Regions from separate parts of the Kineococcus terrestris genome, predicted to be linked through region 4. Evidence: riboswitches for the same ligand, from Rfam matches in the RefSeq annotation. Region 4 holds a riboswitch; each other region holds the start of a gene.

Region 1 (3,465 bases), on a different contig from region 4:
CGCGCCGCCGTGGCCGGCTTCGTCGGCGCGCGCCCGGCCGACGTCGTGCTCACCAAGAACGCGACCGAGTCGCTGAACCTCGTCGCGCACGCCTTCAGCACCGCCACCGCGCTGGCCCAGCGCTCCGCCCGGCCCGTCGACCCGGCGTTCGTGCTGCGCGAGGGCGACGAGGTGCTCGTCACCGAGGCCGAGCACCACGCCAACCTCGTGCCCTGGCAGGAGCTGTGCCTGCGCACGGGCGCCGTGCTGCGCTGGGCGGGGGTGCGCGAGGACGGCCACCTGGACCTGGACGCCCTCGAGGCGCTGGTGGGCCCGCGCACCCGCGTGGTCGCCGTCACCCACGCCTCCAACGTGCTCGGCGCCCTCACCGACGTGCCGCGGGTGGTGGCCGCCGCCCGCTCCGCCGGGGCGCTGAGCGTCCTGGACGCCTGCCAGTCCGTCCCGCACCTGCCCGTGGACCTGCCCGCCCTCGGCGTGGACGTCGCCGCGTTCTCCGGGCACAAGATGCTCGGCCCCTCCGGCATCGGCGTCCTGTGGGGGCGCGGGGAGGTGCTGGAGGCGATGCCGCCGTTCCTCACCGGCGGCTCGATGATCGAGACGGTGCGGATGGAGGGCTCCACGTTCGCGCCCCCGCCGCAGAAGTTCGAGACCGGCGTGCCGATGACCGCGCAGGCCGTCGGCCTGCACGCGGCCGTCGACTACCTCACCGGCTGGGGGATGGCGCGCGTGGAGGCCCACGAGCGCGCGCTGACCGCCCGCCTGCTCGACGCCCTGGACGACCTGCCGTGGGTGCGGGTGGTCGGCCCGCGCGCGGCCGCCGAGCGCACCTCGCTGGTCTCCTTCGCCGTCGAGGGCGTGCACCCGCACGACGTCGGGCAGGTCCTCGACGACGCCGGCATCGCCGTGCGCACGGGGCACCACTGCGCCTGGCCGCTGCACCGCGCCCTCGGCCTGGCCGCCACCACGCGGGTCAGCTTCGGCCCGTACAACACCGCCGCCGAGGTGGACGCCGTGGTGCGCGAGCTGCACCGCGCGCGGGAGGTGTTCGCCTGATGGACCTGTACCAGCAGCTGATCATCGAGCACTCCAAGCACCCGCAGGGGGCCGGCCTGCGCGAGCCGTTCTCCGCCGAGGTGCACCACGTGAACCCCGTGTGCGGGGACGAGGTGACGCTGCGCCTGGACCTGGCCGGCGCGCCCGGCGGGGAGGTCGTGCGCGACGTCTCCTTCGAGGCGGAGGGCTGCTCCATCAGCCGCGCCTCGGCCTCGGTGCTGCACGAGCTCGTCGTCGGCCAGCCGCTCGAGCGGGCGCTGGCCGTGCGCACGGCGATGCAGGCGATGCTCACCAGCCGCGGCGCCGACACCGGCGACGAGGAGGTCCTCGGCGACGGCGTCGCGCTGGCCGGGGTGGCGCGCTACCCCGCCCGGGTCAAGTGCGCCCTGCTCAGCTGGGCGGCCTTCGCCGACGCCGTCCAGCGCGCCTGAACACCGTCCGCCGCGGTCCCCGCGGAGCCTCCCCGCGCGCTCGCCGCGAGGTTCTCAGCGCCGATTTGACCGCGTGAGCGGCGCCTGCCTACTGTCCTGCACGGCATCGAGCGTCAGCGACAAGCCCTGGCTTGCTGACCGGCAACCCTCGTCCGCGGTGGGGTGCCCCAGGTGGAAGCCCGGCGGGGTCGCCCCGCAAGCGTGTGAACCGGTCCTCGACGGACCAGCTGTCCTGCGGCCCAACGACGTCGTCGCCACTGCGGGGGACGGCGCCGACCCCAGGAGAAGACCGTGAGCAGCACCACCCCCTCCCTGCCCGACAAGCCCAGGAGCCGCACCCCGCTGATCGCCGGGATCGTCGCCGCGGTCGTCGTCGTGGCGGTCGTCGTCGGCGTCCTGCTGACCCGCGGCGGCGGCTCGGCCACCACCGCGGCGAGCGAGCGCACCGTGCGCATCGGCGTGTCCGACCAGGCGCTGCCGTTCTGGCGCACCTACACCGAGCTGGCCGACGAGCGCCTCGGCGTGGACGTGCAGCTGGTGAACTTCACCGACTACAGCCTGCCCAACCCGGCGCTGTCGCAGGGCGAGGTGGACATCAACCAGTTCCAGCACACCCAGTACCTGGCGAACTACAACGTCGACGCCGGCGACGACCTGCAGCCCATCGGCGCCACGGCCGTCTACCCGCTGTCGCTGTACTCGACCACCGCCGACAGCGCCGACGCGCTGCCCGACGGCGCCCAGGTCGCGCTGCCCAACGACGCCATCAACCAGGCCCGCGGCCTGCTCGTGCTGCAGGCCGCCGGCCTGCTGACCCTGCGCGAGGGCGGCACGCCGTTCTCCGACCTGCAGGACGTGGAGGACTCGCGGGTGGAGCTGGTGTCCCTGGACGCCTCGCAGACCGCCAACGCGCTGCAGAGCGGTTCGGTGGCGGCGGCGATCGTCAACAACAACTACGCGACCAGCGCGGACCTGGCCGACGAGGACGTCGTCTTCGCCGACGACCCGGAGAGCCCCGAGGCCGCCCCGTACGTGAACCTGTTCGTCACCCGCGCCGAGGACGCCGACGACCAGACCTACCTGGACCTGGCCGCCCTGTTCCACGACCCGGCCGTCCTGGAGGCCTTCTCGCAGGACTACCCCGGCGGCGTGGTCCGCGACGTGGACGCCGCGACCCTGCAGGAGCAGCTGGCCGCCATCGAGGAGGACGCCCGGGCGGCGCAGGGCTGAGATGGCCGCCATCGTCTCGCTGGAGGGTGTCTCCAAGCACTACCGGCGCCCGGGGGGTGACGTCGTCCGCGCCGTGGACGACGTCACCCTCGAGGTGGCGCAGGGCGAGGTCCTCGCCGTCATCGGCTACTCCGGCGCCGGCAAGTCCACGCTCGTGCGCCTGCTCAACGCGCTGGAGCCCCCCACCGGCGGCCGGGTCGTCGTCGCCGGGCAGGACCTGACCACGCTGGGGGAGAGGGACCTGCGCCGCGCCCGGCAGCGCATCGGGATGATCTTCCAGCAGTTCAACCTGTTCCGCTCCCGCACCGTGGCCGGCAACGTCGCCTACCCGCTGAAGGTGGCGCGCGTGCCCCGGCGCGAGCACGACGCCCGGGTCGCCGAGCTGCTGGACTTCGTGGGCCTGCTCGACCGCGCCCACGCCTACCCCGAGCAGCTGTCCGGCGGGCAGAAGCAGCGCGTCGGCATCGCGCGCGCCCTGGCCACGAACCCGCCGCTGCTGCTGGCCGACGAGGCCACCAGCGCGCTGGACCCGGAGACCACCACCGAGGTGCTGTCCCTGCTGCGTCGGGTCAACCGCGAGCTGGGCGTCACCGTCGTCGTCATCACCCACGAGATGGACGCCGTGCGCCAGATCGCCGACCGCGTCGCGGTCATGGAGCACGGCCGCGTCGTCGAGGTCGGCGACGTGTACGACGTGTTCACCTCCCCGACCTCGGCGGCCGCCAAGCGGTTCGTCCGCAGCGCCCTGCAC
Region 2 (3,465 bases), on a different contig from region 4:
AGCCGGGGGCGGCCACGGCCGCGCCGAGCAGGTCGGACAGGTTGAAGCCGTAGCGGCTGAGCACCCACACCGTCATGATCCCGGCGCCGGTGACCAGCAGGCACGCCTTGATGATCTGCACCCAGGTGGTGCCCTTCATGCCGCCGACGAGCACGTACAGGATCATCAGCGTGCCGACGACGGCGATGACGACGTTCTGCCCGGCGCGCGAGTCGATGCCCAGCAGCAGCGAGACCAGCCCGCCCGCGCCGGCCATCTGCGCCAGCAGGTAGAAGAAGGACACCGCCAGCGTCGAGATCGCCGCGGCCGTGCGCACGGGCCGCTCGCGCAGCCGGAAGCTGAGGACGTCGGCCATCGTGAAGCGGCCGGTGTTGCGCAGCAGCTCGGCGACCAGCAGCAGCGCCACCAGCCAGGCGACGAGGAAGCCGATCGAGTACAGGAACCCGTCGTAGCCGTACAGGGCGATGGCGCCGGCGATGCCCAGGAAGCTGGCGGCCGACAGGTAGTCGCCGGCGATGGCGACGCCGTTCTGCCGGCCGGTGAAGGCGCGCCCGCCGGCGTAGAAGTCGGCGGCCGTGCGGTTGTTCTTGCTGGCCCGCAGCACCACCGTCAGCGTGACGGCGACGAACGCGCCGAAGATGGCGATGTTGACCCAGGGGTTGCCGATGTCGGTCCCCGCGGCCGCCGCGGTGGACAGGCCCGTCGTCAGAGCGCTCACCGGACCCCCTCGACGCGCTGGCGCAGCTCCTCGGCCGCCGGGTCGAACCTCTTGTTCGCCCAGCGCACGTACACGGTGGTGATGGCGAACGTCATGACGAACTGGCTCAGCCCGAGCAGCAGCCCGATCGTGATGTTGCTGTCGCCCAGGCGCGTGCTCATGAAGCCGTGCGCGTAGTCGGCCAGCAGGACGTACAGCAGGTACCAGAACAGGAAGAGCGCGGTCAGGGGGAAGACGACGCGGCGGAAGCGCCGTCGCAGCGCGGCGAACTCGGGGGAGTCCTGGACCTCCTGGTAGGGCGTGCGCCCGTCCAGGGGCCCGGACCCGCCGGGCGGTTCGCCGGCCGGCCCGGACCGGCCGTGGTCGGTCGTGCTCACGGTGACCTCCTCGTCAGCGCCGGGACCCCGAGCCCCGGCTGTGAGGGCGCCGACGGTAGCTCGACGTCGAGACTCCCGGCCACCGAACGCGCCGAGAGGGCTTCCGGAAGACGTGCCCGTGCGCTCGCGCGAGACCCCTCAGCGGGCGGCGGGCGCCGTCGCGCGGCGCAGCTCGCGGGCGCTGACCGCGGTGAACCACGCCGTCCAGCACAGGACGGCGGCCAGCTTGCTGGCCTCCTCGTGCACCAGCAGGGACACGTCCAGCACGTCCACGAGCACCGAGTGCGCGAACCAGGCGCCAGCGGCGACGAGCAGCAGGCCGGTCAGCTCCCGCGCCCAGGAGCCGAGGAAGGTGAGGGCCCACACCGCCGCGGCGAGGCCCAGCGCGGCCATCGTCGCCTCCTCGGGCACCCCCTGCCACGCCAGCACGCCGTCGTGGAACATGAACAGGTCGTCCACGCCCATGGCCAGGGAGACCAGCCCGCCCCACAGGAGCAGGGAGGTGCGCCGGCGCGGCGCCCGGCCCCGCAGGACGAGGCCCGTCAGGACGCCCGCCGTCGCGGCGGCGAACCAGCCCAGCGCGCCGAGGTAGGTCACCCACCCGGCGTAGAACGTGAGCGGGTCCCCGGCGCGCGCCACCGCGAGGACGTCGCGCACCGCGACCCCGTACCACTCGGGCTCCAGCCCGATCACCACGGTCAGCGCCGCAGCGGCCGCGACGCTCGCCGCCACGACCGAGCCGACGAGCACCGCCTCCCCGTGCCCGCGGGCGGGCGCGACGGAGAGCTGAGCAGGGCCCTGGTCCTCCGCTCGGTGGCTGATCGGTGAACGCCGGGTGACCATCCGATGACTATGGCAGGTCCGCGCGAGACCCCGGCGCTCGGCGCGGGGGGCTGCGCGCCCGGCCGGCACCTCACCCGCCCGGGCGATCGAGCCCGCCCCGCGCACGGCCGACACGAAGGGTGTTGAAGCGCGGGCCCCGTGCCCCTAGCATCGACGCAGCCCATCCAGAGCGGTCGAGAGTCCTGGCTCCGTGACGCCGCAGCAACCCCCCGAGCCCGGGCGAGGGTGCTAACGCCAGGCCGATGGAGTTCAGATGTCGATGTCACGCACCCCCGCCACCCCCGCCTGCGCCGGCGCCCGGGCCCGGCGGTGAGCCTCGCCCCGCGCCTGCGGGGGACGGACCGGCCCACGGTCAGCTTCGAGCTGTACCCGCCGCGCTCGGCGGCGGGCGTGGACGCCGTGCACCGCACCGTGGCCGAGCTGTCCGCCGTCCTGCCGGACTTCTTCTCCGTCACCTACGGGGCCTCCGGCGCCACCCGCGGGCCCAGCGCCGACCTGGTGCGGCACGTGCTGGCCAGCACCCCGGTGCCCGTCCTGGCGCACCTGACCTGCGTGGGCGCCTCCCGCCGCGAGGTCGTCGAGCTGGCCACGGCGTTCTTCGACGCCGGGGTGCGCGACGTCCTCGCCCTGCGCGGGGACCCGCCGGCCGGGCAGGAGGACTGGCGCCCGCACCCCGACGGCGTCCACCGCGCCTGCGACCTCGTCGAGCTGCTGCAGGTCGCCGACCGGCGCCACCTCGCCCAGCGCGGCGGCGCCCGCCCCGTGGACGAGCAACCGCTGAGCATCGCCGTGGCGGCCTTCCCCTCCGGCGGGCCGGACGACCTGGCGGCCCTGCGCGCCAAGCAGGACGCCGGCGCCCACTTCGCCGTCGCGCAGGTCTGCTACCGCGCGAGCGAGTACGCCGACCACCTGGCGCGCGCCCGCGCCGCCGGGATCACGATCCCCGTGCTGCCGGGCGTCGTGCCCACCACCGACCCGGCCCGGCTGCTGCGCCTGCAGCAGCTGACCGGCGTGCCCGTGCCCCGCGAGCTGCTCGCCGTCCTGGAGACGGCGCAGGAGTCCGGGGACACCGCCCGCCGCCGCGCCGGCACCGCCTGGGGGGCGCGGCTGGTCCGCGAGCTCCTCGACGCCGGCGCGCCCGGCGTGCACGTCTACACCTTCAACTCCCACGACCACGCGCTGGACCTGCTCGAGGGCGCCCACCTCGACACGCGGACCCCGACGGTCCCGCCGGCGGCCGGACGGCCGCAGGCCGGCAGCTCCCCGGAGGCACCCCTCCCCGAACCCGCCGCGCAGCCGGCTGGAGGCACCGCATGAGCACCACCGACCACCCCACCACCGGACGCACCACCGCCTCGGCGCCGTGGGGCGCCACCGTCCTCGGCTACCCCCGCACCGGCCCGCGCCGCGAGGCGAAGAAGGCCCTGGAGGCCCTGTGGGCCGGGCGCGCCGACGTCGCCGCCACCGAGGAGGCCCTGGCCGCGGTGCGCGCGCGCACCCTGCGCCGCCTGAACGCCCTGGGCCTGC
Region 3 (3,465 bases), on a different contig from region 4:
GCTGGGCCACTCGACCGTCGTCGTCGACGTGGAGGGGGTGCGCGTGGTCACCGACCCGGTGCTGCGCGCGGGCCTGGCGCACCTGCGCCGCCGCCAGCCGGTGCCGGCCGCCGACCACTCCGCCCGCGCGCACGTCGCCGTCGTCTCGCACCTGCACCACGACCACTGCGACGTCGCCTCGCTGCGCGCGCTGGACGCGGACTGGGTCGTCGCCCCGCCGGGGGCCGCGCGCTGGCTGCGGCACCGGCTGCGCCCCGTCGGCAGCCGCGTCGTGGAGGCGGGCGCCGGCCAGACCGTCCACCTGCCCGTGCGCGCCTTCGACGGCTCGCGCCGCGAGGTGGCCGTCACCGCGCTGCCCGCCCACCACGACGGCGGCCGCACCCTGGCCCTGCTGACCGGCGCGCCCCGCGACGCGGCCGCCGTCGGCCACCTGCTGGAGGTCCCGCGCGCCGACGGGGTGCCCGTGACGGTGTGGGCGCTGGGCGACACCGGCCCCTTCCCCGGCCTGGAGGACGCCGTCCTGGCGCAGCTGCGCGCGCGCCGCGCGGTGGCCGTGGACGGCGGCCCGGCCCCGGGTCACGAGGGTGGCCCGGACGTGGCGCTCGTGCCCGTGGGCGGCTGGGGCCACACCCTCGGCGAGCACCACCTGGACCCGCGCCAGGCCGCGCGGGTCGTGGCGCGCGTGCGCCCGGCCCTCGCCGTGCCGGTGCACTGGGGGACGCTGGCGCCGGTCGCGCTCGGGCGCACGATGGGCGACCGCTGGTGGGCGCCGGGACGCCACTTCGCCGACCGCCTGGCCCGCCGCTCGGACGTGCGGGCCGTCGTGCTGCGCCCCGGTCAGGTCCTGCCTTTCGACCGCGCCCCCGCGGCACCCCCGCCCCCCGGGGCCTGAGCCCCCGCGGCGACACGCGGACCGGTCCCGCCGATCCGCGCGTGCGCCGGGCCCTTCGCGGGTACCGTCGCAGGGACACCCGCTGACACCGGGTCCCGACGGGAACGGGGGAGTCATGGCCCAGGCGTTCACCTTCCTCACGGCGCTGCTCGACCACGAGCAGCGGGCGCTCGTGGTCAGCACCGACGACGGCCGCGTGCTGTCGCGGCTGGCGCTGAGCGACCCGCCCGCGCACGGCTACTACGAGCCGGTCCAGCTCGACGCGGCGCTGGCCGACCTGGGCCTGCGCGCGGTCGGCTGCTGGCTGCGCGACGGCGACGGCGGGGCCGTCGCCGACGTCCGGCCGCTGGGCGAGCAGATGCCCGACCCGCGCCCGGTCTGAGGCCCGGCCCGGGCGCGGGGGTCCGCGCGCCGTCCGCTCACGCCCGGTGACGCCGCGCGCCGCGGTCGGCTGCCCGGGGCACCCTGGTTTGACACGGCTCCCCCCTCGGCCTTTGATGGTGCAACCATCCAGAGCGGCCGAGAGACCTGGCTCGACGACGCCGCAGCAACCTCCGGGCCCTCGGGCCCGGGCACGGTGCTCACGCCAGGACCGATGGAGGAGCCGAGTTGCCCCCTGGTCCCGCGACCGCGCACGAGACCGCGCCCGAGCGCGCTCCCCGCACCGCCGCCACGGCCCCCACGGACGCGGCGACCACCGCGCGCGCCGACGCCCTGCAGCCCGCCGACGTGGTCCTGCGCGGGGTCGGGCGCTCCTTCGGCACGGCCCGCGGCACCCACCGGGTGCTGGCCGACGTCGACCTCGTCGTCGAGGCCGGGTCCACCGTCGCCCTCCTCGGCGCCTCCGGCAGCGGCAAGTCCACGCTGCTGCGCCTGGTCGCCGGCCTGGACCTGCCCACCGCGGGCGAGGTCGCGGTCGGCGGTGAGGCGGTGCGCGACGTCAGCGACCGCTGCGCCGTCGTCTTCCAGGAGCCGCGCCTGCTGCCCTGGCGCGACCTGGCCGGCAACGTCGCCCTCGGCCTGCCGCGCGGCACCCCGCGCGCCGAGGGCCGCGAGCGCGTCGCCCACCAGCTCGAGACCGTCGGCCTGGCCGACTTCGCCGGGCACCGCCCGCGCCGCGTCTCCGGCGGCATGGCCCAGCGCGCGGCGCTGGCGCGCGCCCTGGTGCGCCGGCCCGGCGTGCTGCTGCTCGACGAGCCGTTCGCGGCGCTGGACGCGCTGACCCGGCTGAAGATGCAGGACCTCCTCGACGACGTCCAGCGCGGCACGGGCGCCACGACCCTGTTCGTCACCCACGACGTCGACGAGGCCCTGCACCTGGCCGACCGCGTCCTCGTGCTCGGCACCCCCGAGGGTGCCGAGGGCGCCCGCGTGGTGCGCGACCTGCGCGTGGCGGCGCCCCGCCCCCGCGACCGCGGCGACGCCGAGCTGGCCGCCCACCGCGTGGAGCTCCTGGAGCTCCTCGGCGTGCCCCGGCACGCCTGACCCGCCCCCCTCACCACCGCTCCACCCCCCCCGCAGCGCCGGTCCGTCCCGGACCGCCGCTCGTCCCTGCCTGGAGGAACCCCGTGCTGCGCACCCCCCGTCCCCTCGCCCGCCGCACCGCCCTCGGCCTCGCCCTCGGCGGCGTCGCGCTCGGTGCCGCCGCCTGCGTGCAGGGCGAGGACAGCACCGGCGCCGTCGCCACCGAGGGCGCCGGCTCCGGCTCGGGTTCCGGCGGCGGCGACACCGTCCGCCTGGACTACGCGCTCTACAACCCGCTGAGCCTGGTGGTGCGCGAGCAGCGGATCCTCGAGGACGCCGGCCTGACGGTCGTGTGGGAGCAGTCGCTGGGCAGCAACCGCGCCAACGAGTTCCTGCGCAACGACAACCTCGACGTGGCCTCCACCGCGGGCTCGGCCGTCCTGCAGGCCCGCGCGAACGGCTCGCCCGTGCAGACGATCGCCGTGTACTCCCAGCCGGAGTGGACGGCGCTGGTCGTCGGCGCGGACTCCCCGATCACCGACGTGGCCGGTCTGCGCGGGACGCGGATCGCCGCCACCACCGGCACGGACCCGTACTTCTTCCTCCAGCAGGCGCTGGCCGAGGCGGGCCTGTCGGGCGCCGACGTGGAGATCGTCAACCTGCAGCACCCGGACGGCCGCGCGGCGCTGGAGCGCGGCGACGTGGACGCGTGGGCGGGCCTGGACCCGAACATGGCGGCCTCGGAGCTGACGGTGGGCTCGCGCCTGCTGTACCGCAACGTCGACTTCAACACCTACGGGATGCTCAACGCGCGCGAGCAGTTCATCGAGGAGTCCCCGGAGCTGGCGCAGCAGGTCGTCGACGCGTACGCGCAGGCGCGCGCGTGGGCGCTGGAGAACCCGGCCGACCTGCAGGCCCTGTACGCCGCCGAGGCGCAGCAGGAGGACGAGGTCGCCGCGCTGGTGCTGGAGCGCACCAGCTTCGTCGACCTGGAGCCGGGCGACGCGCAGGCGCAGGTCCTGGAGGCGATCGTCCCGCTGATGGTCGAGACCGGTGACGTGCGCTCGGAGGAGGAGGCCCGCACGGCGCTGGAGGGCCTGTTCGCCCCG
Region 4 (3,465 bases):
GCGGGTCGTCGCCGCCTTCCTGGACTCCCTGGGCTACGACGTGCTCGACACCGGTTCCCTGGCCGACAGCTGGCGCTTCCAGCGCGACCAGCCCGCCTACGCCGGCGCGTACACGGAGGACGGCGACCCCGAGCGGCCGCGCCGCACCACCGGCGAGGACCTGCTGGCGCTGCTGGAGCGCGCCGACCGCTCGGTGCGCTGACCCCGGTCACCCGCACGACGAGCAGCGCCCCCGCCGCTCCCGCGGTGGGGGCGCCGCTCGTCGCGGCCCGGCCTCAGCCGCGGGAGGCGCCCCCGGCGGCCCGCACGGCCGCCGCGTCCACGGAGGCGTGCGTGCCGACGTCCCAGACGAACGGCGGCTCGGTGCCGTTGACCGACCAGTCGCCCACGATGCGCTGCTTGTAGATGACCGGGTTGTGCGAGGCGACGGTGCGGGCGTTGCGCCAGTGCCGGTCCAGGGCCCGCGCCCGGCTGGTCGCGGAGGCGCCCAGCGTGTTGAACAGCAGGGTCGCGGCGCGCGGCACGCTCTCGGACAGGACGACCTGCGCCTGCGCCGTGCGCACCTCGGCCTCCACGTTGGCGGCGCGGTCGGCGGCCGAGCCGCGCTCGTGGGCGGTGTCGGCGGCCGCCTGCACGGCCTCGGCGGCCGAGCGCACGAGGGCGCGCGCGGTGAAGGCCGTGGCCGAGACCTCCCCGGCGACGGCGAGGACCTGCGCGTCGTGGCGCACCAGCGGCGCCAGGCCGTGCGTGTAGCTGCGGGTGCGCGAGCGCACCTGCGCGCCGGTGTCGCGCTCGACGGCCTCGGCGACGCCGGCCAGGACGGCGAGCAGCACCAGCTGGTACAGCGCCGTCTGGTAGCGGAAGCGGTCGGTGAAGGGGGCGACGTCCTCGTCCTCGACGACCGCGCCGGTCAGCACGAGGGTGCCGGTGCCGGTCAGCTGCTGGCCGAAGCCGTCCCAGTCGTCGCTGACCCGCACGCCCGGCTGGTCGGTGCGCACGAGGACGGTGACGACCTCCTCGCTCCCGTCCGCGTCGACGCGTCGCGCGGTCGCGTCCGTCCAGTCGGCGAAGATCGTGCCGGTCGTGTAGTACTTGCGGCCGTCGACGACCCAGCGCCCCTCGCGCCGGGTCACCACCGTCTGCTGCTTCCCGGTCGTGGCGTCGCCCGTCTCGCTCCAGGCGTTGCCGACCAGCTCGCCGGCCACGACGCGCCCGATCCAGCGGGTGCGGTACTCCCCCGCCGGCAGGGACAGCAGGTGCTCGACCCAAGCCAGGTGCCCGCGGAAGACCTGCGGCAGGTTCGGGTCGGCGGCGGCCACGTCGACCAGCACCTCGGCCAGCCCGCGCACGTCCAGGCCCTCCCCGCCCTCCTCGACGGGCACCCGCAGGCGGCCGAAGCCGGCCGCCAGCAGCTCGCGCACCTGCTCGCGCGGCAGGACGTGCCCCCGCTCGCGCTGCACGGTGCCCTCGGCGATCCGCTCCAGCAGGGGCCGCAGCCGCTCCCGCACGGCGGTGAGCCGCTGCGCGGGGCTCGTCCCGGCGCTCGCGCGCTCAACGGTCTGGTCGTCGGTGGCGGTGCTCACCCGTCGCTCCTCACGGTCGTGGACGCTGAGGTGCGTCGGCCCGGGAGGCGCACGTGCGAACGCTCGTCCTTACCCGTGCGTCAGCACCAGGTCAGGTCATCACCCGGGGCACCCCACGACGTGGAGGGTTGCCGGCCAGCGAGCCGGGGCTTGACGCTGGCGCTCATGACCTGCGCGGAGCGTGCCACGAGCGCACCGGCGCTGTCGAGCGCCGGTGCGCCTGCGGCGGCGGGTCAGGCCGGCGGGCGCGGGCCGCTGGGCAGGACCGCCCCGTCACGCAGGTCCAGGACCCGGTCGGGCTCACCCGGCCCGCCGGCCCCGTGCTCGCGCGCGGCGGCCGCCAGCACGTCGGTGATCTCGTGGCCGATGAGCTCGTGGCGCTCCAGCAGCGCGTCGCGCAGGGCGGCCACCAGGTGGCGGTGGCGGCCCAGCAGCTCGCGCACGGCCTCCTTCTGCTCGGCCAGCAGGCCCTCGACCAGGCGCCGGCCCTCGGCGTCGCCCAGGACCCGGGAGACGAGGTTGCCGTCGGCGAAGGCGCCGTTCTGCACCGCGGCGAAGGAGACCAGCGTGCCGGCCATCCCGGCGGCGCCGACCATCTGCGCGGCCGTCGTCGTGGCGGCCTGCAGGTCGCCGGAGGGGCCGGTGGACACGTCGCCGAAGAACAGCTCCTCGGCCACCTGCCCGCCGAAGGCGATGCGGATCAGCCCGGCCAGCTCCGAGCGCGAGCGGGTGTAGACGTCCTCGACGTCGCCGTGGGCGAGCAGGCCGAGGGCGCTGGCGCGCTTGACGATCGTCAGCACGTCCAGGCGCCGGTGCGGGGCCACGAGGTGCGCGACGACGGCGTGCCCGGCCTCGTGGGTGGCGATGAGCCGCGCCTCGTGCGCGGTGTACCCGACGGGCTGGCCCAGGCCCACCTCGGTGACCAGGCGCGCGTGCTCCAGGTCCGCCCAGGACATGCCGTCGCCGCCGCGGCGCACGGCGTTGACGAGGGCCTCGTCGAGCAGGTTCTCGATCATCACGGGGCTGTAGCCGGAGGTGACACCGGCCAGCGCGTCGCGGCGCTCGGACTCGTCCAGGGCCGGCTCGTGGGCCTTGCGGGCCAGGAAGTGGTCCACCAGCTCGCGCCGGGCCGCCTTGTCGGGCAGGCCGAACACCAGGCGGCGGTCGAAGCGGCCGGGACGCAGCAGCGCGGGGTCGAGGGCGTCGGCGCGGTTGGTCGCGGCCACGACGAGGACCTCGGCGGGCTCGGTGCGCGGGCGGCGCAGCCGGCGCCCCTCGGGCAGGAAGCGGTTGGCCAGGTCGACCAGCGCGCCGCGCACCCGCTCCCCGGCCGTCGGCTCGTCGAAGGACTGCATCTGCACGAGCAGCTCGTTGACGACGCCGCTGGCGCCCTCGCTGCTGGCCAGGCGCTCCACGCGCACCGGCGCGGGCGCGCCCCCCGCGCCGGCCACCAGGCGCTCCAGCCCGCTCAGGCCGCCGCAGGAGAGCACCCCGGCGCTCGCGGGAGCGGTCTGGAGGGGGGTCGCGGACGACATGCCGCCGCGCGCGCCGGCGATGGCGTCGATCTCCTCGATGAAGGCGACGGCGGCGCCCTCGGCGCGGGCCGCGCGGCGCACGGCCTTGAAGTAGGAGCGGACCTTGCGGGCCGTCGCGCCGTACCACATGGACTGGAAGCTGGTCGCGGAGACGAAGAGGAACGGCACGCCCGCCTCGCGGGCCATCGCCTTGGCCATGTGCGTCTTGCCGGTGCCGGGCGGGCCCTCGAACAGCAGGCCGCGGCGGGGGCGGCCGCCCATGTCGCGGCGGAAGCTGCGCGCGCCGAGGAACAGGTCGAGGCTGCGCTCGACGTCCTCCTTGACCGGGCCCAGGCCCTTGACGTCGT

The links. Region 4 has a riboswitch for S-adenosylmethionine ahead of AB8M62_RS15300 (acyl-CoA dehydrogenase family protein). Riboswitches for the same ligand answer to the same signal wherever they lie in the genome.
Region 1: it holds a riboswitch for S-adenosylmethionine, as region 4 does, so the genes downstream of both, AB8M62_RS08420 (MetQ/NlpA family ABC transporter substrate-binding protein) here and AB8M62_RS15300 (acyl-CoA dehydrogenase family protein) in region 4, are expected to answer to the same signal.
Region 2: it holds a riboswitch for S-adenosylmethionine, as region 4 does, so the genes downstream of both, AB8M62_RS03035 (methylenetetrahydrofolate reductase) here and AB8M62_RS15300 (acyl-CoA dehydrogenase family protein) in region 4, are expected to answer to the same signal.
Region 3: it holds a riboswitch for S-adenosylmethionine, as region 4 does, so the genes downstream of both, AB8M62_RS17590 (ABC transporter ATP-binding protein) here and AB8M62_RS15300 (acyl-CoA dehydrogenase family protein) in region 4, are expected to answer to the same signal.

What each region holds. Positions count from the first base shown of each region.
Region 1 is NZ_JBEUEI010000011.1:7,929-11,393, forward strand. It holds gene AB8M62_RS08410 (aminotransferase class V-fold PLP-dependent enzyme) at 1-1,053, shown strand, start outside; gene sufU (Fe-S cluster assembly sulfur transfer protein SufU) at 1,053-1,484, shown strand; SAM riboswitch class IV at 1,587-1,692, shown strand; gene AB8M62_RS08420 (MetQ/NlpA family ABC transporter substrate-binding protein) at 1,776-2,714, shown strand; gene AB8M62_RS08425 (methionine ABC transporter ATP-binding protein) at 2,716-3,465, shown strand, end outside.
Region 2 is NZ_JBEUEI010000003.1:82,528-85,992, forward strand. It holds gene AB8M62_RS03020 (monocarboxylic acid transporter) at 1-718, opposite strand, end outside; gene AB8M62_RS03025 (DUF485 domain-containing protein) at 715-1,095, opposite strand; gene AB8M62_RS03030 (DUF8692 domain-containing protein) at 1,234-1,845, opposite strand; SAM riboswitch class I at 2,096-2,187, shown strand; gene AB8M62_RS03035 (methylenetetrahydrofolate reductase) at 2,248-3,255, shown strand; gene metE (5-methyltetrahydropteroyltriglutamate--homocysteine S-methyltransferase) at 3,252-3,465, shown strand, end outside.
Region 3 is NZ_JBEUEI010000038.1:5,202-8,666, forward strand. It holds gene AB8M62_RS17580 (MBL fold metallo-hydrolase) at 1-892, shown strand, start outside; gene AB8M62_RS17585 (hypothetical protein) at 1,008-1,274, shown strand; SAM riboswitch class I at 1,396-1,494, shown strand; gene AB8M62_RS17590 (ABC transporter ATP-binding protein) at 1,622-2,377, shown strand; gene AB8M62_RS17595 (aliphatic sulfonate ABC transporter substrate-binding protein) at 2,464-3,465, shown strand, end outside.
Region 4 is NZ_JBEUEI010000027.1:29,090-32,554, reverse strand. It holds gene AB8M62_RS15305 (NADPH-dependent F420 reductase) at 1-202, shown strand, start outside; gene AB8M62_RS15300 (acyl-CoA dehydrogenase family protein) at 276-1,583, opposite strand; SAM riboswitch class IV at 1,644-1,754, opposite strand; gene AB8M62_RS15295 (AAA family ATPase) at 1,817-3,465, opposite strand, start outside.